Regions from separate parts of the Shewanella sp. HL-SH2 genome, predicted to be linked through region 3. Evidence: predicted binding sites of a transcription regulator. Region 3 holds the regulator's gene; each other region holds the start of a gene.
The links. Region 3 encodes LexA, which represses DNA repair genes until DNA is damaged. Its sites were predicted from a motif close to TACTGTATNNNNATACAGTA; they were not measured.
Positions count from the first base shown of each region.

Region 1: the regulator LexA is predicted to act here: its motif matches at 4,086-4,105, upstream of ACRWP9_RS11600 (LexA family protein).
Region 2: the regulator LexA is predicted to act here: its motif matches at 4,754-4,773, upstream of ACRWP9_RS10645 (YebG family protein).

Region 1 covers NZ_CP195035.1:2,675,070-2,681,757, reverse strand. The annotation lists gene ACRWP9_RS11615 (nuclease-related domain-containing protein) at 1-1,109, opposite strand, end outside; gene ACRWP9_RS11610 (hypothetical protein) at 1,862-2,131, opposite strand; gene ACRWP9_RS11605 (Y-family DNA polymerase) at 2,398-3,654, opposite strand; gene ACRWP9_RS11600 (LexA family protein) at 3,657-4,076, opposite strand; gene ACRWP9_RS11595 (phosphatase) at 4,318-5,064, shown strand; gene ACRWP9_RS11590 (DUF885 domain-containing protein) at 5,247-6,688, opposite strand, start outside.
Region 2 covers NZ_CP195035.1:2,451,054-2,457,741, reverse strand. The annotation lists gene pepN (aminopeptidase N) at 1-876, opposite strand, end outside; gene prc (carboxy terminal-processing peptidase) at 950-3,001, opposite strand; gene proQ (RNA chaperone ProQ) at 3,024-3,647, opposite strand; gene ACRWP9_RS10650 (GAF domain-containing protein) at 3,924-4,382, opposite strand; gene ACRWP9_RS10645 (YebG family protein) at 4,458-4,742, opposite strand; gene ACRWP9_RS10640 (paraquat-inducible protein A) at 4,926-5,552, shown strand; gene ACRWP9_RS10635 (paraquat-inducible protein A) at 5,656-6,252, shown strand; gene ACRWP9_RS10630 (MlaD family protein) at 6,239-6,688, shown strand, end outside.
Region 3 covers NZ_CP195035.1:790,583-797,270, forward strand. The annotation lists gene ctaD (cytochrome c oxidase subunit I) at 1-998, opposite strand, end outside; gene coxB (cytochrome c oxidase subunit II) at 1,009-2,580, opposite strand; gene ACRWP9_RS03415 (cell division inhibitor SulA) at 2,970-3,488, opposite strand; gene lexA (transcriptional repressor LexA) at 3,485-4,102, opposite strand; gene plsB (glycerol-3-phosphate 1-O-acyltransferase PlsB) at 4,353-6,688, shown strand, end outside.

The DNA.
Region 1 (6,688 bases), 1.9 Mb from region 3:
AGTTTTACAAACTCTTCAAAACCATAAAGTTTCTGTAGTTCCAGCTTAGTAGCTATGGCTTTTACATAAGCGAATTGATTGCTGTCATGGTTTTCTGCAGAACCCATTTGTACACTGGCCATTCCTGAGGCAATAAATTCCTCCATCGCAATATTAAACCAGTAACCTTTCAGAAGTTGCTGTCTGTTCCCATTACGATCCCAATTATTAATTATACCTTTATCAAAACGCTCAAATATCAACCTGCCACTTTTAACAGAGAAATGTAATGAATCGTCAAAACAAAATGGATGTACGCTTTGAGACAAAAACTCATCGAGTTCAACTTGTACTTGCATCAACTGACTAAACGTATTCAGTAATGATTCTGCAACAGCACTGTCTTCATTAGATGGGAAAACTAATGGAACATGATACTTTTTTAGTGATTTACCGATTTTGTTATCATTCAGATGGAAGTCTGAATCTGCTGAATGTCTTAATTTCCAATGTATTAACTCTGTTAACGCTCTCAATTTTGAGTTTACACTTATCACTCCACCGTCAAATGATATGGCTTGTTCTATTTGATATTTGAAAAAATATACAGCAGAAAATGACAAAAACTCGAATAAAGTTATATCTTTAAATGGACTGCTGTACTTTTCTATCAGCCCTTTCCTATCTTCGTGAGCTTGTTGGAATTGATGACATGTCTCAATCAAACCTTCCAGTATATTTGGGTATTGGCTCGATAGCTGGTTAATTTCATGCCACTTGACATGCTCTTTCTTAAGGACTATTTCAGATCTTCTGATCGCCGTTATGACAGTTGTTGGCGATTGAGCTAATACCATTGAGATAAACTTGAGATTAGAAGTGAGGTCATGTGCAAAATAACGGGCTAAGGCTAAGACAAAATCATCGGATTCAAACAGATTAGGTGGGAAACCATCAATAAATGTCGAATGCCAAAAGTATTCTTCTCGATTAACAATCGACAAGCTTTTTTTAGTAGGCTTTCTATAGAGATAAACTTCAAGGACTTGCTGGTATGCAAATTCTTCATTCTGAGAGGCTTTGAATTGTGAAAAAAGTTTTTCAAAGTAATTCTGTTTACGATCTAACATCAAGGAATCCATTCACAATATTATTAGGTAAAATATCAAATACTTGCCTTATTCATTAGGCATATCTGAAAAGAGACAACTCAAGTCACTTCTTTAGTTACATTTGCATCGCACTAAAGCTATGTTAACAATAGAAATTAAGAGTTCGAATTCATTTACTTTATATCTATAAATACATATACTATTAATAAATAAAAAAGCCAACTTTTCTTTTCATCTCAGTACATTACATTGATATCTGTTATGCGCTTAAAGTCAAAATGTTTGAGAAAAAAGCGCTTAAAGTCAGAAAGTTTGAGAATTTAGCGTTTCTGAATGAGACAAATTTTTCTAAGTCTATGATTTACCGAATACCCCAAATGACTTTTGTTTCACTTCGTAACTCTTGGATGTTGTTTTTTGAATTTGACCATTATATTTACGGTGGTGGTTTTGTTGCACCTTAACGATGCAGCATCTTAATCTGCGCGCTTTATTAACCTATTTGAGCTGCTGATCTTTTAAAATCCATGAGTATGTTTTTGATTTGAGTTAGTCAAAAAGAAAGCTTTGCATAAAAACTAAACGATTATCATCACAAGTCAAATAATACTCAAACATAACGACTGTAGATATTATCATCAAAAAATTATCTTTACTGGTCAAGTCAAACTAGACACTTTGAGTTGAGAACTTTCAAACTCTACCGGTGGCAACATTTTTTGACCTCTACATTTATCGGGACTAACAAAACTGGAATTTATGAGTTGTTATTAATCTTCCATCCAATCTATATTCGGTAGTGCATCCAAATGCTGGCTATAACGTATTTCGTTAAAAGAGGCACCATTTTTCATGACATCGAAAACTTCGATAGCCAACGCGCAAGCCATCAATTGAATAGCGTCTTCACGCGGTGTACCTGTCATGACTAAACGCATTAGGGTTTCTTTTACTTTTTTGGGTTCACTGTCGGCGATTTGATTTTCGACGACTTCAATGAGTGTTTCTTCAGTCATGTAACTATCTTGCTGATTATCCATTATAACGACTCTGTTTAAATACTTAACGTCATTATGCCGCAAGCATAGTGTAAGCAATAGCGTAAACTCCGAATTATTCGAGCATTGCCGTCAAGAATGTAACGTTAAGGTTGAGTAAAATTTATCTGTGTTGATAATCTGATTGGATTTTGTGCACCGTAACGACATTTTTTGAGACGACAATATCATCGACTAACACTTTTATCTTCGTTTCGGAATGTTCAGCCTGTGCAAGTTACCTTACGATTTTTAGATTGGCTTGTTTTTTAGCACTTAATTGTTGGCAAGCTTTTCCAATTAGTTGTGTATTGCGGCGTCAGTAATTCTCGTCGCATGGCCCATTTATGCTCAATACCTTGAGCGGCTACAAATAAGGTATCTGTGCCATAGCGTTGATTGATAGCATCAAGCGTTTTCATCAATGCTGGATTAGCTTTAGGTTGGTTAAATAAATCGAATTGGGTGTGTTTTTCACAGCTTAAATCAAGCAGACCTACGCCAATTTTGTAATAGTGAACACCGGTTCTAAATAGTTTTACTGCTGCGTTGCTCATGGCCTGGGTTAACTCTTTGGTACAATTTGTCGGGCATGCAAATGATACGAGTACTTTGAAGTTGACGGGATGGTCATCATAGGGTGAGTTACTGGCAAACAGCATCATTGTTTTGCAATGTGTTCCCTGCTTGCGTGCCTTTACCGCCGCAATACCAACATGTTTACTTAATGCTTGCAGCAATGAGTCATAATCAACAATACGCTCACCGACACTGCGGGTAGAAAAAATTTGTTGCTTATCTGCCCTCGCCTCATCCCATACTTTACATACCTGCCCGTTTAACTCGCGCACTGTACGTTCAATTTCAATGCTGAATTGTTTACGTGCTAATCCTGCTGGCATATTGGCCAGTTCAAGTGCACTATTGATATTCATTAAAGCTAATTTTTTACTAATACGCCGACCCACTCCCCAAACATCACCGGTACTCATTGATTGTAAAATAGCTATTCGCTCAGGCTCGTTATCAATTACACAAACACCTTTGTAGACTTGTATTTTCTTCGCGGCATGATTGGCCACTTTCGCTAAGGTTAAGGTGGGTCCCATGCCCACGCAAACCGGCAGACGCGCTTCTTTCCATACTGCACGACGAATTAATTGACCCTGGGTGCGTAAACATTGAATGGCGGGATAACACTGCTTGAATGAAAGAAAGCTTTCATCGATGGAATACACATGCTGTTCGGGGGCAAAACGGCCAATGATACTCATCATTTTCATCGATAAATCGGCATAAAGCTCGTAGTTACTTGAGCAGGCTATAACACCTTTTTGTTGGCACAAGTGTTTAACCTGGAAGTAAGGCGAAAACTTTGGTACGCCAAGCTCTTTAGCCTGACGGTTAGCCGCAACTATGCAGCCGTCGTTATTACTCAACACTATAATGGGTTTACCGCGCCAGTCTGGACGAAAGACCTGCTCTGCACTGCAATAAAATGAATTCGCATCAACTAAAGCAAACATGGTTAACTCACCTGGGGCGAGCTAGCCAGTAAAGGGCTTTGGCGATGACAACGAATAGAGCGAATCACCACGCCTTCAATATTGAATGAGTCATAATAGTTTATCGCTTGCGGCTGATATAACTCATTAGATGACAATAATAACCTGCGGTTTTTATCCAGAATTTTACACACAAACTCACCATTAAAATTGGCAACAATCACATCACCATGACGGGCGGTTTCATGGCGATCAACAATCAATAGGTCGCCATAAAAAATACCGACGCCCTGCATTGAGTCACCACTCGCGACGCCAATAAAAGTGGCATTAGGATGTTCAATCAATAGTTCATCTAGGCTTAACGATAACTGTAAATACTCAGATGCAGGACTTTCAAAACCGGTAATCCCCGCACTGGCATGAATAGGAATAATGCGCATAATAAACACCACTGTATAAATATACAGTTATTGTATTATATTGAAGGATTATTGCCAGTTTTTAATTAAAATCAAAAAATCATCACCCTATTTTTTAGTTTTAGGGCAAGATCAATCAACAAGGGAATTTAAGTCGGGGGCGATTTATGACTGGTCTAAACCGCGCATATTTAATAGAGAATAGATGCTTTACAGCGTAAACTGTTTGTTTATGTTTTTGATAAAGAGAGCCAGATCCGTGATTAAATTCTCTGTTGATACCCACGCACACACCATAGCTTCAACCCACGCATACAGTACTGTTCATGAGTATTTTTCGATAGCCAAAACTAAAGGTATTAAACTTTTTGCTATTACCGATCATGGGCCTGATATGGCAGATGCGCCCCACTTTTGGCATTTTGTGAATATGCGAGTATTGCCAAGAATTGTGGATGGTGTTGGTATGCTGCGCGGTATTGAAGCAAATATAAAAAATGATCTAGGTGAAATTGATTTTTACGGCAGCTATTTAACCGATCTCGATATTGTCTTGGCGGGTTTTCATGAGCCAGTATTCCCACCATCTAGCCTAGAAGCGCATACACAAGCACTTATCAATTGCATTGAAAGTGGCCACGTTGACATCATTACCCACCCCGGGAATCCGTCATATCCGATTGATATCAAACGGGTTGCGAAAGCTGCCGCTGAGCACAATGTCGCGCTTGAAATTAATAACTCGTCTTTCTTAACCTCTCGTAAAGGCAGTTTAGCTAACTGCACTGACATTGCGAGTGCAGTGAAACACGCTGGCGGATTATTAGTGATGGGATCGGACTCTCACGTTGCATTTAGCTTGGGCGGCTTTGAAAAGTGCATTGAAGTTATTGATGCTGTGGATTTTCCAATCGAGCGATTATTAAATCGCAGCCCTGAAGCATTACTGTCATTTTTAACGGCAAGAGGCCACACCAATTTAGATGAATACGCGGTGTTAATCGATTAGCCATAAAATGATTTACTACATCAGCTTTAATGTGAGTATGTGGTGAGTGTTATGGCGTTTATTGGGCGCGAGTAATGAATTGAATGTTAAGTAAAAAACCCCATTAAAGTGCTCTTTAAATGGGATTTTTATCATCAATTTATCGCTGAGCTTATCGCTGACCGTATAGCTCGCTTAATAGATTAGTTTTGGGTTAAAAAACGTTGTTTAACCGCTTCAGCCATTAAGTGTGGTGGAATTAAGCCTTGTTCTAGCACAAAGTTATTAAAGGCTAAACGGTCAAATTTGTCACCCAAGGCCAATTCAACATCGGCTCTTATTTCAAGTAACCTTGATAAACCATAAAAGTAGCTGCCCGCCTGTCCAGGCATACGCATGGTATAACGGTCTACTTCTTGTTTTACTGCGGCTTTTGAGAACACCACATCATTGCTTAATAAATTGTAAGCTTGCTCTTTGGTGGCTAACCCTAAATTTAGCATCGGGTCTAACATGGCACGGGCGTTACGTAATAGACGATGTTGCAAGGCGATGAGTTGGCCTTCAATGGGTAAATAAGGCAGCATTTCAGCTTCAGCATAAAGTGCCCAACCTTCTACGTTGACGCTATTAAACGCATAATACACTCGAGCCAATGACACACCTTGCTCTAGCATGACGGCAAATTGCAGTTCATGCCCAGGTCGACCTTCGTGAGCACTTAATGTGTACGCAACCGCGTTAAAGTTAAAGTCATCATAAGCGGCATCACCACTTAATGCGGGGTTGCCGGTTGTCAGTACAAATTGACCTTGCTCGCCAGTGTTACCAATAAACGGGGGTGGCAACATATGCGGCGCTGGGCTGCCCGCGGCCTCTGCATCGCTGGCAAGACGCATAATCATATTACGTTTTGGTAAGTCGACAACCGCTTGCGCAGTAATAATGCCTTCAAGTTTAGTGTTAATTTCGCGATAGTGGTTTTCAATTTTATCGTTGCCTAATGAGTCATTTTTAAGCGCTTTAATCACATCGCGATAATCACTCGATGGCATATCAAACTTTGCTGCCACTAACGGAGCCAAAGCTTGCATGTTCGCTTTGGTGATCATGTAACTTGCTTTAGCACGTTCAATGAGCAAGTTTGGGTCTATATCAATTCCTGCACTTTTAAGTTTTAACGCATAAATTTCAGAGGGCAATTTGTAGTCAGTACGCGCATGAGGAATAACCGTTTTTTCAGCCCATTGACGGTAATCTGTAATTTGTTTTTTTAACAGCGCTAAATTATCGTCCGCTTGACTGAAGTCATTTTTATCAAATAATTGCTGTAAACCTTGCAGTAAAGTGTCGGTCCTTGCTAATGCTTGTTCTACTTCTTCTTTAGTTGGGCCGAGTAATGCTTTATTGTTTAACGCGGTTTCAAACAAGGTTTTTGCTTGCTCAGTTAATGCGGGTTGATCGGTTTTCCCGACATAACAAGCCAAACGCGTTATAGCGGCTTGTTTGCGGCTGTCAGCCATTTGCTGATCCAATAATGCCGATACCCCTCTAAAAATAATTAATGGGACATCAACCCAAGGTAACATGTACTTATCATCTAACTGGTCTGCCAAAATGGTCTGGTCAATATCGTCGATAATAA
Region 2 (6,688 bases), 1.7 Mb from region 3:
AGATTCTATGCCGTGATAATCCTCATCAGTAGCACTCGCTTTGTCAGCAAGCACATACTTTGTGTTGAATACATTGAGACCTTTATTTTCCATTGCGCCCATGTTGAAGAAATCAACAGCAACAATCATATAAATATCAAGGTCGTACTCTAATCCAAATCTGTCTTCATCCCACTTCATCGATTTTTTAAGTGATGCCATAGCGTGAGCAGATTTATGTAAATTACCTTTATCAACAAATACCTGTAACTTTACATCGCGGCCAGACTGAGTAATAAAGTGATCTTCAAGCATATCAAAATCACCTGCAACCAATGCAAACAAATAGCTTGGTTTTGGGAACGGGTCTTGCCAACGCACAAAGTGACGGCCAGAACGCGGCATTTCGCCAGTTTCAATTAGGTTGCCGTTGCTTAATAAATAAGGGAATTGGGCTTTATCGGCTTCGACTCGAACTGTGTAGGTAGCTAACACATCAGGGCGATCTAAGAAATAAGTGATACGTCTAAAGCCTTCTGCCTCACATTGTGTGCAATATGCGCCATCAGACATATATAAGCCTTCAAGGCTGCTGTTTGCTTCAGGATCTAACGCGGTCGTAATTTCTAATTCAAACTCGGTCTCATCTGTAACAACCACTAATTGACTTTCAGTTTGACGATATTCGCACGCCTTACCATTTAATTTCACCGAAACCAAGTTGAGCTGTTCACCGTCTAATATCAAATCTAATTGGTGTGAGTGAGAACGAGTTATCTTACTCAGTGCTATCACCTTAGTATTCTCACCGTCTAAAATCACATTCAGATCAATATGACTAATAGTAAAAGTTGGTGCGGTATAATCTTTTAAATGCTTAACCTGAGCTTCAGACATTATATTTCCTTGCATAATTTATATTTTTATAACAAAAAACGCGCAAATGCGCGTTTTTAATATATTTTTTTAGCTAGAGACTTGGTGCTTTAGCTAACTTTTTTGCGTCTACCATATCCAGCATAATTAAGGCTGTTTCATCTAAGAATGGATCAGGTACTTTAGCATCTTTGTCATCTTCAATATCATCTAAAGACTTAACCACCTCTAGCCCATCGCTGACACGACGTTTGTTAGTTCTGTCTAATGCACGTTTTTCATCGTCTTCACGAGATTTTATCCGTGTACTTTCCACTAAAGATATTGTTTTATCATTATGATGCTTTTTGAATTCTGCAATATCTTCATAGATGTAACCAAACTCTACGTCAGCACTTATACGCTGCTTATGCTTGGTATCAAGTTGAGTGACTAATTCTGGAAATATACTACCAAGTGTCCCGTATTGAGCTACAGGAACCTTGTCCCAAGGCAGCGCATTTTTCTCTTCTGACTCACCATATTCACCGGCATCTAATGCACTTGGGAACAAAATATCAGGAGTCACACCCTTAAGTTGGGTACTGCCGCCATTAATACGATAAAACTTAGCAATGGTGTACTGAACATGGCCAATTGGCTTGTCATACATATCATAAATACGACCTAGGCTTTTATGTTGCTGAACCGTTCCCTTACCAAATGTTGATTCACCTACAATCAGTGCTCGTTCGTAATCTTGTAAAGCTGCAGCGAAAATCTCTGATGCTGATGCACTGTAGCGGTCAACCATCACTGATAGTGGACCGTCATAAGTACTTCTACCATCATTATCGCTATTTTGGTTTACGCGACCATTAGCATCACGAATTTGCACAACCGGTCCTGCATCGATAAACAAACCAGTGAGTAATGTCGCTTCAGTGAGGGCTCCACCGCCATTGCCACGCAAGTCAATAACCACGCCTTCGACTTCAGCTTCTTTCAACTTCGCCAATTCTTTAGCTACATCTTCAGATAGGTTCATATAAAAGCCAGGAATTTGAATAACGCCGACTTTACGATGAGCAAATTCACCTGTGGTAGGCTCAATCACCTTAGAATTGGCTGCACGATCTTCTAGACGAATTTTGTCTCGAATAATAGTAACATCAAAAGGTTTAGCATTGGCGCCACCTTTTTTAGGCAAAATCTGCAGCACAACTTCACTGCCTTTAGGGCCTTTAATAAGTTCAACAACATCATCTAAACGCCAACCGATAACATCAACAATGTCTTTACCTTTTTGGCCAACACCAACGATTTTATCTTCCGGTGATAGCTTTTCACTTAATGCAGCAGGGCCACCTGCAACCAAACTTTTAATGACAGTGTAGTCATCGTCCATTTGTAAAACAGCTCCAATCCCCTCAAGGCTTAGGTTCATTTCCATTTGGAAGCGTTCAGCATTGCGTGGTGATAAGTAACTGGTGTGCGGCTCAACAGTTCTAGCAAAGGCGTTCATCACAGTTTGGAATACATCTTCGCTATTAGTTTGACTTAGGCGTTTAATCGCATTGTCATATCGCTTAGTTAAGATCTCAACAATCTCATCCCATTTTTTGCCCGTTAACTTAAGATTTAACGCATCATATTTAACACGTTGACGCCATAACTCATTAAGCTCAGCGTCATCTTTTGGCCATGCAGAATCTTTACGATCGAATTCATAAGCGTCATCTTCTTTTGCAAAATCGAATTCTGTTTGTAGAAGTGTCAATGCATAGGCAAAACGTTCATAACGACGAGTCTGTAGTAAATCAAACATTTTATATGCAGGTGATATATCACCTGCTTTTACCATGTCATCAAACTGACTTTTAAATTGGTCAAAGTTATTAATATCTGCTTGAGTCAATACATTGCGGCGATAATCGAGTTGCTCTAAAAATCGTGCGTATATCTGCTCTGAAAAAGCATCATCAAGGTCGAAACGATGATAATGCGCACGAGTAAACAAATTTGTTACTCGTTTACTCGCAGCCTGATGTTGAGGCTCTTGGGCTAGTTTGGGTAACTCGCTGATTTGAATCGTTGGTGAAATTGCCCATGCAGAAAATCCGACGAATGCACAAGCAATTGACGCGGCCAATGTAAGTTTTCGCATCAACAAGTTACTCCTTTGATTTTTATAATAGTATGTGGGCTACACGTACTTTGATGCTCAAGCCAGAATCTAACTGAACATGGACATCTTCTTTCTTAATGTCGGTAATCGTTCCAGCAACTGGCGATGCACCTAACTTCACGTTTACACGTTGGTTGGTAGATAGGTCTTCCATTTTTGCAGGTACTAGATTAACAACCGGCGCAGCTACTTTAACAGGACGCTCTTTTTTAGCTTCTGGTCGAGCTTTAGGAGCCACTTTCTTAGCAGGCTTTTTAGCAGCAGGCTTAGGCGCTTGAGCTTGACGTTTAGCTTTGGCTTTGTCTTGGCTCTCTTTCAACGTGGCTTGAGCATGATCAATATGCTCTTGCTCTAAAGCGCCACAATCATTGCCGTCTAAATCAACACGCTGCACGCCAACTTGAACACCTTTAAGGTATCTCCAGCTGCTAGTGTAACGACGCAAAGCAACACGAAGTTGTGTTTTACTAACCCTAGAATCATCAGCTAACCGTTCAGCCAAATCTTGAAATAAACCAATTTTTAATGGCTTTGTGTCGCCCTCTGCAATAAAGCATGCAGGAAAGGTTTCATATAAAAACGCTAAAATTGCGTTGGTGTCGGTCAACTTGTCTGTTGATTCCATTTTTACTTCCACGTTAAATAAGGGGACTAAATCGGCAGATATAAATAAGCCTGTAGTCGTTCATCTTTTGCTAAGATTTTCAGTTTACTGACACTTAGCCTACAAATTAGCATTAACAGCCGTTCTGCTAAAGCCTCTGAAACAAACTCTAACAAATTTTCAGCTATTTACACTAGCATCTATTTGGCTTTTCACAGATATGTGAATGCTCAAGCAGGCTATTATAAAGCTCACAGCAGCGATTGCGACAATCATTTACTATTTTTTGCCTGCAATTTAATCAAATAGGCAAGTTTCAAACTGTTTTACCAGTAATTCAATCCCATCTTGATCATCTTGGTCAAAACGATTGAGTGATGGGCTGTCTATATCAAGTACCGCAATGACCTTACCATTTTGGCGAACAGGTACAACGATTTCTGAATTACTGGCCGAGTCACAGGCAATATGTCCTTCAAACTGATGTACATCGGCTACTCTTTGGGTCTGATTTAGTGCCGCGGCAGTACCGCAAACACCTTTACCCCAGGGTATTCGGGTACAAGCAACTTTACCTTGAAACGGACCAAGTACAAGTTGCTCATCTTTAGTGATATAAAAACCGGCCCAGTTTAAATCATCAAGATTGTCGTTTATTAATGCTGAAAAATTTGCCATTGCAGCAACAATATCGTCCTCACCTGCCATTAAGGCTTCCACTTGACGAGTTAACGTGCGATAAAACTCAACTTTCATTGTAATTCCTTGATCCCAAAATATTACTTTAACTAATTTAACCCATAGGTTAACAGTAGTTTTTATTATTTGAAATTAATCTTGTTTAACGGTCTTCTTCTTTGGCTTTGTTTCTGCTGGTGTAGCCGTTTTAACAACACCACGAAGTACATTGGCTAACTCGTCTTTATTATTTGCTAAATAGAAAGCAAGTTGTTCGCAGGTACCGTCATCTAAATTAGCATCAGAAGCAGCTAGAAATGGTACTAAATTATCGACTATATCGAGCATTTTGTCGTAGGCATCGGCTTCTTTCTTCGATGTGAAAGTCATTTTCTCAACCCCTTCTCTTACCACGACAAATTGAGTTATCACTGCCATGAACATATCTCCACTGTTTTTATATACAGTGCCAAGGTTGACATAGTTAAAGGGTAATACGCAATAGTCATCAACATAATAATTGACTTGTTTTATGATTTTGTTCGATATTGCTCATTAAATTTTTAAATGTCGTATAATATAAGCAGCTTAATGATAAGGAAAATTTAAATAATAAACATAATGCCAGAGCCTAAGCTATTTAAAGCAGTCATTCTTTGTCGCTCATGCGATTTAGTTATTCGAAAGCGCGCATTGCCTTCTAATGTCAGGGCGCTGTGTCCGCGATGCGATACAGCTCTGTATGACACCCCCTATTGCTCTATAAATGGCCTTTTAGCTTTATGTATCACCTCACTTATTTTATTTTTACCTGCTAATTTGTTACCTGTACTTGAAATTAACTTTTTAGGCAGTATTCGTACTACCACCGTTTTTGAATCTGCTCTAGCGGTATGGGGACAGGGATACTGGATTGTAGGTTTGGCCGTGATAGCCTCTGCAGTTGCCGCTCCTGCGTTGTTAGTCTTATCTATTCTATTTCAAGTATTAATTATAAAGTTTAATTTAACCTCTTCTTTTTGGCAGCAAACGTTCCGCGGCCTACTCAAAAATCATGGTTTACTTTCTCAATTAACAATGCTCGAAATTTATGTGATTAGTTTTTTAGTCTCGGCATTTCAGCTATCTGACTTTTCTGACGTTTATTTCGGCATGGGAACATTAAGCTTTTGTTTATTATTCTTATCAATTCTATTTTTACAGCGTGAATATAATCTTGAGCATATGTGGAGTTTTGTGAATGACTGATAATAACGAAGTCACTCATTCGACTTTGTCACAAGCAGAAGTTGAAAAAGGTCAAGTTGAAAAAGGTAATCAATTAACCTCATTAGCGCCTCAGGGTCAGAAGATGGGGGTGTGTTTATGTTTGGTGTGCAAAAAAGTTAATCCGACAACCGAGCAAAATTGTAGTCGCTGTCATTCACGCCTGAGCACCCGAAATTATGCTAGTATTCAACAAAGTTGGGCTTTATTAGTCACAGCAACCGTTTTGCTGGTCCTAGCGAACATTTATCCCATTACCTTACTAACCAATCGTGGTGTAGTGACTAACGATACAATATTTAGCGGCATTGCACATCTTGTCCATTTAGGCCTTTACCCGATTGCCATCATTGTGTTTACTGCCAGTATTCTTGTACCTTGGCTTAAAATTTTCGGACTGGGGCTGTATTTATGTGCCATCAGCTTTAATATCCCTATTTCTAAACGAAAAATGATGATCGGCTTTCACATTATTGAATGGATTGGGCGCTGGTCAATGTTAGATCTATTTGTTATTTCACTCACTGTGGCATTAGTGAATATGGGGCAACTATTAGATGCAAAACCCGCTCCTGCGGCAACCGCCTTCGCATTAGTAATATTATTAACACAACTCGCAGCAAAAGTGCTGGACACTCGCTTACTTTGGGACCGCTTGGAAACTCATAATGACGCAAATTGAATCGCCAAAAGTTGTAAAGAAAAAACTATTTTCTCCTATCTGGTTACTCCCTATTGTTGCTTTGGTACTTGGCGCTTGGCTAGGCATAAAAAGCATTAAAGAATCCGGCGTTGAAATAAACATTCACTTCCCGAGTGCAGCAGGCATTGATATCGGTAAAACCTTAGTAAAATATCAAGGGTTAGCTGTGGGTAAAGTCACGGATGTCAGCATTGATGAAGATCTTAATGGCGTAAATGTAAAAGTCGTTATGGACTATCGTGCAGATCCTTTTTTGAACAAAAACACTCAGTTTTGGTTAGTTAAACCAAAAGCCAGTATTACTGGTGTTGAAGGACTTGAAACGCTATTTTCGGGTAATTATATTGCCATTCAACCGGGAGATGGTAAATCACGCACTAATTTTGAAGCACAACGAGAGGCACCAGCTATTACT
Region 3 (6,688 bases):
CCCGTTGGTACGGCAATCAGCATGGTGCAGTACATGAAGAACAGCTCTGCAAATACCGGCATACCCGTGGTGAACATATGATGTGCCCACACTAAGAATGACAGCACCGCAATACTGGCGGTCGCATATACCATTGACGAGTACCCAAATAGCTTCTTACGGCTAAAGGCGGGCACAATGGCAGAGATAATACCGAATGACGGTAAAATCATGATGTACACTTCAGGATGACCAAAGAACCAGAAAATATGCTGGAACATAACAGGGTCGCCACCACCTGCGGCATCAAAAAAGCTGGTGCCGAAGTATTTATCGGTTAACACCATGGTGACCACACCAGCCAGTACTGGCATTACCGCAATCAGCAAGAATGCAGTAATAAGCCATGTCCACACGAATAAAGGTAACTTCATCCATGTCATTCCTGGTGCGCGCATATTAACTATGGTCACAATCACGTTGATTGCGCCCATAATCGAGCTAATCCCCATAATGTGTATCGAGAACACAAACAGTGCTGTGCTATCTGGACTGTAGGTGGTAGATAACGGTGCGTAGAATGTCCAACCAAAGTTAGGTCCACCGCCTTCCATAAATAATGTGCTAAGTAACATGGTAAAGGCGAAGGGTAAAATCCAAAAGCTCCAGTTGTTCATGCGAGGTAATGCCATATCTGGCGCACCAATCATCATAGGTATTAGCCAGTTAGCTAAGCCGGTAAAGGCTGGCATAACAGCACCAAATACCATGATAAGGCCATGAACTGTGGTCATTTGATTGAAAAAGTTAGGTTCAACTAGTTGTAAGCCTGGTTGAAATAACTCAGCGCGGATCACCATTGCCATGGCACCGCCAGTTAGAAACATAATAAAACTAAACCATAAATACAAAGAGCCAATGTCTTTATGGTTAGTGGTTAGCAGCCAGCGCATAATGCCCTTAGGGGCACCATGATGATGGTCGTCATGGACTGCAGTATCGTGCGTAGATGTACTCATTAATTATCCCCTACTGTCCATGGCTATTGACATCGGCTGCTTGCACCGTATCGCCTGAATTGTTACCCCATGCATTACGCTCGTAAGTGATCACCGCTGCCATTTGGCGTGGTGATAATGAACTGGCGAAAGCTTGCATCGCGGTACCAGGTTTACCGTTGTGAACGATATTGATATGCGCATCAACAGGGCCAGTAATTATGGGACTACCAATCAATGATGGGAACGCACCAGGTAAACCAGCACCTGTTGCTTGATGACAAGCAGCACAAGACGATGTGTATACCTGTAGACCTTCGGTCATTAACTGCTCATAAGTTAATTCCGTCAAATCTACCTCTTTCACCTCGGCGACAATGTCGACAGCTTTGGTAACTGCAGCATTGACTTGCTCAGATGGATCGGCAGATACAACTGCTTGAGTGCTGGTATTTGCTTGATTAGGTTCTGCTGCATTAATACCACTGGCAACATTGCTTACATCAACAGCCTGAATAACATCACCGGAGTCGTTCCCCCAAGCATTACGCTCATAGGTGACAACCGCGGCAATATCTTTGGCGGTTAACTGTTTTGCAAATGATTGCATTGCTGTTCCAGGCTTACCATTAAGCACAATATTAATATGGCCATCGACAGGCCCCTTAATGAGTGGGCTGCCAATAAGAGATGGGAATACACCGGGTAAGCCTGCACCATTAGGTTGGTGACATGCTGCACATGTAGAGAGGTAAATTTGTTCGCCTTTGGTCATTAACTCTTCTTTTGAAAGAGTTTCTGACAAGGCTGCTTGAGCCGCGGCAGCTGCATTATTGGCAAGCTGTTTTTGGTCTAAAAGCCACGCATCATATTCCGCTTCAGGCAACGCCTGAACCACAATAGGCATAAATCCATGGTCTTTGCCGCATAATTCAGCACATTGACCACGGTAAGTTCCTGCTTTATCAATTCGTGTCCAAGCTTCGTTAATAAAGCCTGGGTTAGCATCCTTTTTAACCGCAAAAGCTGGAACCCACCAAGAGTGGATAACATCATCTGATGTCATTAAAAAACGCACTTTCCGATTGAGAGGCAGTACCAAAGGTTTATCTACTTCTAATAAGTAGGTTGCGCTTTTAGTTTCATCACCGTCAATTTGGGTGCGAGGAGTGGATAAAATGCTATAGAACTCGACATCTTCATTAAAATAACTGTAATGCCATTTCCACTGCGAACCAGTGATCTTAATGGTTAAGTCCGCGTCAGACGGATCTTCCATAGCGATAAGGGTTTTAGTGGCTGGAATGGCCATACCAATTAAAATAACAAATGGGATCACGGTCCAAGCAATTTCTACTTTGGTACTTTCATGAAAATTTGCCGCGACCGCGCCTTTGGATTTACGATGATAGATCATTGAATAAATCATGATCCCGAACACCACAACACCAATAGCACAGCAAATATAAAGAATAATCATATGGAGGTCATAAACCTGGCCACTGATATTCGTTACACCCTTTGTCATGTTGAGGGGCATTTCGTTTGCCCCAAGTGGAGGTGCCAGTAACACCGCCATTACACAATACAACCATTGCTTCACAAGACTTCTCCTCTGCCAATTGCGAATAGCAACTACAAAGAAGAGTCACACAGTAAGTCTCTGCTCTATGTAAACTCTTCGGTTCCCAAAAAAGCTTGATGACTTCAAAGTACCCTGGTGGTTGTAAGCGTGTAAGGCTTACGGATTTGTATTTATGTGCACCACGCTGGCACCTACAACTGAACCTATCAATTCTGATTTGACGCTTTTATCTGTCAGATAAAATCTAGACTGTAGCGTTTCAATTAGGTTAAAAATGTTTCAACCCTGTTAAATACATTACTTGTAGATTAAACATTGATCAAGATCACTTTTATAGCTAATTAACTGAAAGTTTGCATAAAAAAGCCCTGTACATAGACAGGGCTCAGTAAACACGGCGTTTAGTACTAATGAAATGAAGTGAAATTAATTGTTTTAACAGCATTATTTTGATTTGAAATAATCGCTTTAGTTGCCAAATTAGTGCCTAAGTGAGTGCTTACATCTTCAATAACGACACCTAATGCTCGGGCACTTTTTGCGACTAACTCTAATCGGCGACTGTCGCGTGCATCTAAAGGTTGAGTCCATGAAATAACGGCACTTGATGTACCACTGGTTAATGCTTTTTCCATTGCCCAAAGTGTTTCAATTTCATCCTTTGCATGTACTAACAATACGCGGTCCATTCTTACCCCAGCACTAGCTAACATCTGTTTATAATTGATATTGGCGGGATTAATTAGCACAATCCAACGACCTTGCAGGCTTAGTTGTGCCAATTGGCTAGCATATTGACTGAGTTCCACTTTACCATTGGTTTCGGTTTGGAGTGTGGTGATAGGCTGCGCTAAATTAATATCTGCAGTTGGCAAATCTACCCATAAACCAGGATGACGAGGGGATGTACCCATTAGTTTGTTCATAACCATTCTCCATTACGAATTACACCAACTGCAAGCCCTTCAATAGTGAGGCTTTGGTAACTTAAATCGACTTCGATAGGTGCATACGCTTCATTTTCAGCGTGCAAATATACGACATTGCCTTTTTTCTCAAAACGTTTCACTGTCACATCATCTTCAACACGAGCAACAACGACCTGGCCATTTCTGGCTTGCTGTATTTTATGAACGGCGAGTAAATCACCCTCTAAAATGCCGATGTTTTTCATGCTGTCACCGCGAACCCTTAACAAAAAGTTTGCGGCAGGTTTAAACATATTAGGATCAACTTGATAGTATTGTTCTACATGCTCTTGCGCTAAAATAGGTTCACCTGCAGCGACTTGTCCAATTAAAGGTAAACCTGCTTCTTCGGGTTCATCTTCTTGGGTTAATCGTATTCCACGGGATGTGCCGGGCATGATTTCAATAAACCCTTTTTTAGCCAAGGCTTTTAAATGCTCTTCTGCGGCATTTGCGCTTTTGAAACCTAAGCGTGTAGCGATTTCTGCACGAGTAGGTGGCATACCAGTTTCAGAGATATTGTTTTTAATAAGCTCTAAAATTTCAGCTTGGCGTGGTGTTAAGGGTCTCATGTTATTTCCTGTCTTTCTATACAGTAACTGTCATTATATACAGTGTTTGTGTTTGCGCAAGTATTCACCAATTATTTTTTAATTTTATTATTTGAAATGTTTTTTTTATTATATGTATCAATTGCATGCTTCAATTTATTTGTTCTTGAATTTAAAAGCATTGTTTGATGTGTACAGCCTATAGTGAAAGGTAACCAGTTTCTGGTATCCTATGCGCCCATATTAAAAGGGCTTTATTGCGAATATTATTATGTCAAAACCAGATTCAATCATGCTTAGACTGCTGCGTAGGGTGCAAAAGCTGATGGTGCAAACGATAGTTGTGCCACATGACCCATTTGCAGATCTAAACTTCGATCCAGACAAGCCCATTGTTTATGTCATGAAGACAGAGTCGATCAGTGACACTGCAGCATTAAGCGAAATGACCCAAGGCTTAGGCTTACCAAGTCCTTATGCGCCATTACAACTTGATGGTATGAAAGTGCCACGAGTTGTTTGTTTAGAGGGGCGAAAGCCTATTATTGGTAAGCGTGAGGGTGGTGAGAAGTTTTTAAACTGTTTTACCAGTTTATTAGCGCTCCACCGTCAGCAGCCTGAATTAGATATTCAACTTGTGCCAGTAAGTCTTTACTGGGGCCGTACTCCAGGCAAAGAAGATGACACGATGAAAGCTGCTGTGCTTGAACGTGAGAATCCAACCTGGTTACGTAAATGGTTAATGATTCTATTTCTAGGTCGCCATAGTTTTGTGCAGTTCTCTAACGCAATGTCATTACGCTATTTAGCCGATGAACATGGTACTGATGAAGCCATTGCCCATAAATTAATTCGGGTGGCTCGGGTACATTTTCGCCGTCAACGTAAAGTCATGACTGGACCACAACTGCCTAACCGTCAAGCTCTGTTTGCTTCGTTATTAAAGTCTGAATCGATCAATAAGGCCATTGAAGAAGAAGCGGCAAACAAGAAGATTTCCAAAGAGAAAGCGCGTGAAACTGCGATTGAGTATCTGGACGAAATCGCGGCCGACTATTCAGATAGTTTAGTACGTATTGCTGAGCGTTTTCTCACCTGGTTATGGAATAAGCTATACAGTGGTATTAACATCAAAGGCGCTGAGCAAGTGCGCCAACTGCATCATGACGGTCATGAAATTGTATATGTGCCTTGTCATCGCAGCCACATGGACTATTTACTGCTGTCTTATATTTTGTATTACCAAGGTATGGTGCCGCCGCACATTGCAGCCGGTATCAACTTAAACTTCTGGCCTGCAGGCCCAATGTTCCGTCGTGGTGGTGCATTTTTCATTCGCCGTAGTTTTAATGGCAACAAACTGTATACCGCTATTTTTCGTGAGTATTTAGATCAACTGTTTGCTAAGGGCTACGCCGTTGAATACTTTACCGAAGGTGGTCGTTCACGCACTGGTAGATTGCTTGCACCTAAAACCGGTATGTTAGCCATGACAATTAACAGTGTGCTGCGTGGTATTGAGCGGCCGGTGACGTTAGTGCCTGTTTATCTCGGTTATGACCACGTGATGGAAGTGGCTACTTACCATAAAGAATTAAGTGGTAAGAAAAAAGAGAAGGAATCGCTTTGGCAGGTATTTGGTGCTATTCGTAAGCTGGGTAATTTTGGCCAGGGTTACGTAAACTTTGGCGAGCCAATCAATTTACAAAACTTTTTGAAACAACAATCTCCTGATTGGCGTGAAGAAATTGCCAAAGATCCAGACCAGAAACCATCATGGGTTACGCCAGCAGTTAATCTTCTAGCCAATCAAGTGATGACCAACATTAATGGCGCAGCAGCGGCAAGTTCAGTCACGCTAACTAGTTTAGTGTTATTAGCCTCAGAGCAAAATGCGTTAGAACGTCATCAGCTTGAGCGTCAGCTAAATTTCTATTTAAAGTTGTTAAAACAAGCACCTTATTCCGACTATGCATCGGTTGCAGAAGGTGATGGTCCATCCATTGTTAAGCATTGCTTATCACTCAATAAATTTACCTTAGAAAAAGACCCACTAGGGGACATTGTCGCAATTGACCCTAACCACGCTATTACCTTGAGTTATTATCGTAATAACATTATTCATATCATGATTATTCCTTCCTTAATTGCCAGTTGTTTAGTGCGCTATGAAGAATGTAATCGTGAACAAATTCTGGCAGTGGTTGAGGACTTTTACCCGCTGATGAAAGCAGAATTATTTATGGGTATTGCTGATCTTCCCGCTTATGTTGATTTAGTGCTTGATCAAATGGTTGAGGAGAATTTAATTAGTGGTGATAAACGTTGTGTTGTTGTCCAAGCGAATATCACCCAGTTAGAGCTATTAGCTGAAACCGTCAGTGAAACATTACAGCGTTATGCAATTATCTTTAATTTGCTAGGGATCAAACCTGAATTAGAGCGTGCTGAGCTTGAACGAGACAGCCATTTATTGGCCCAAAGGTTAGGGGCGTTGCACGGTATTACTGCACCAGAGTTCTACGATAAAAAATTGTACAATACCCTGAGCGTGAAACTAAAAGAGCTAGGTTATTTATGCAGTCGTGAGCCATTAGATGAAGTGTT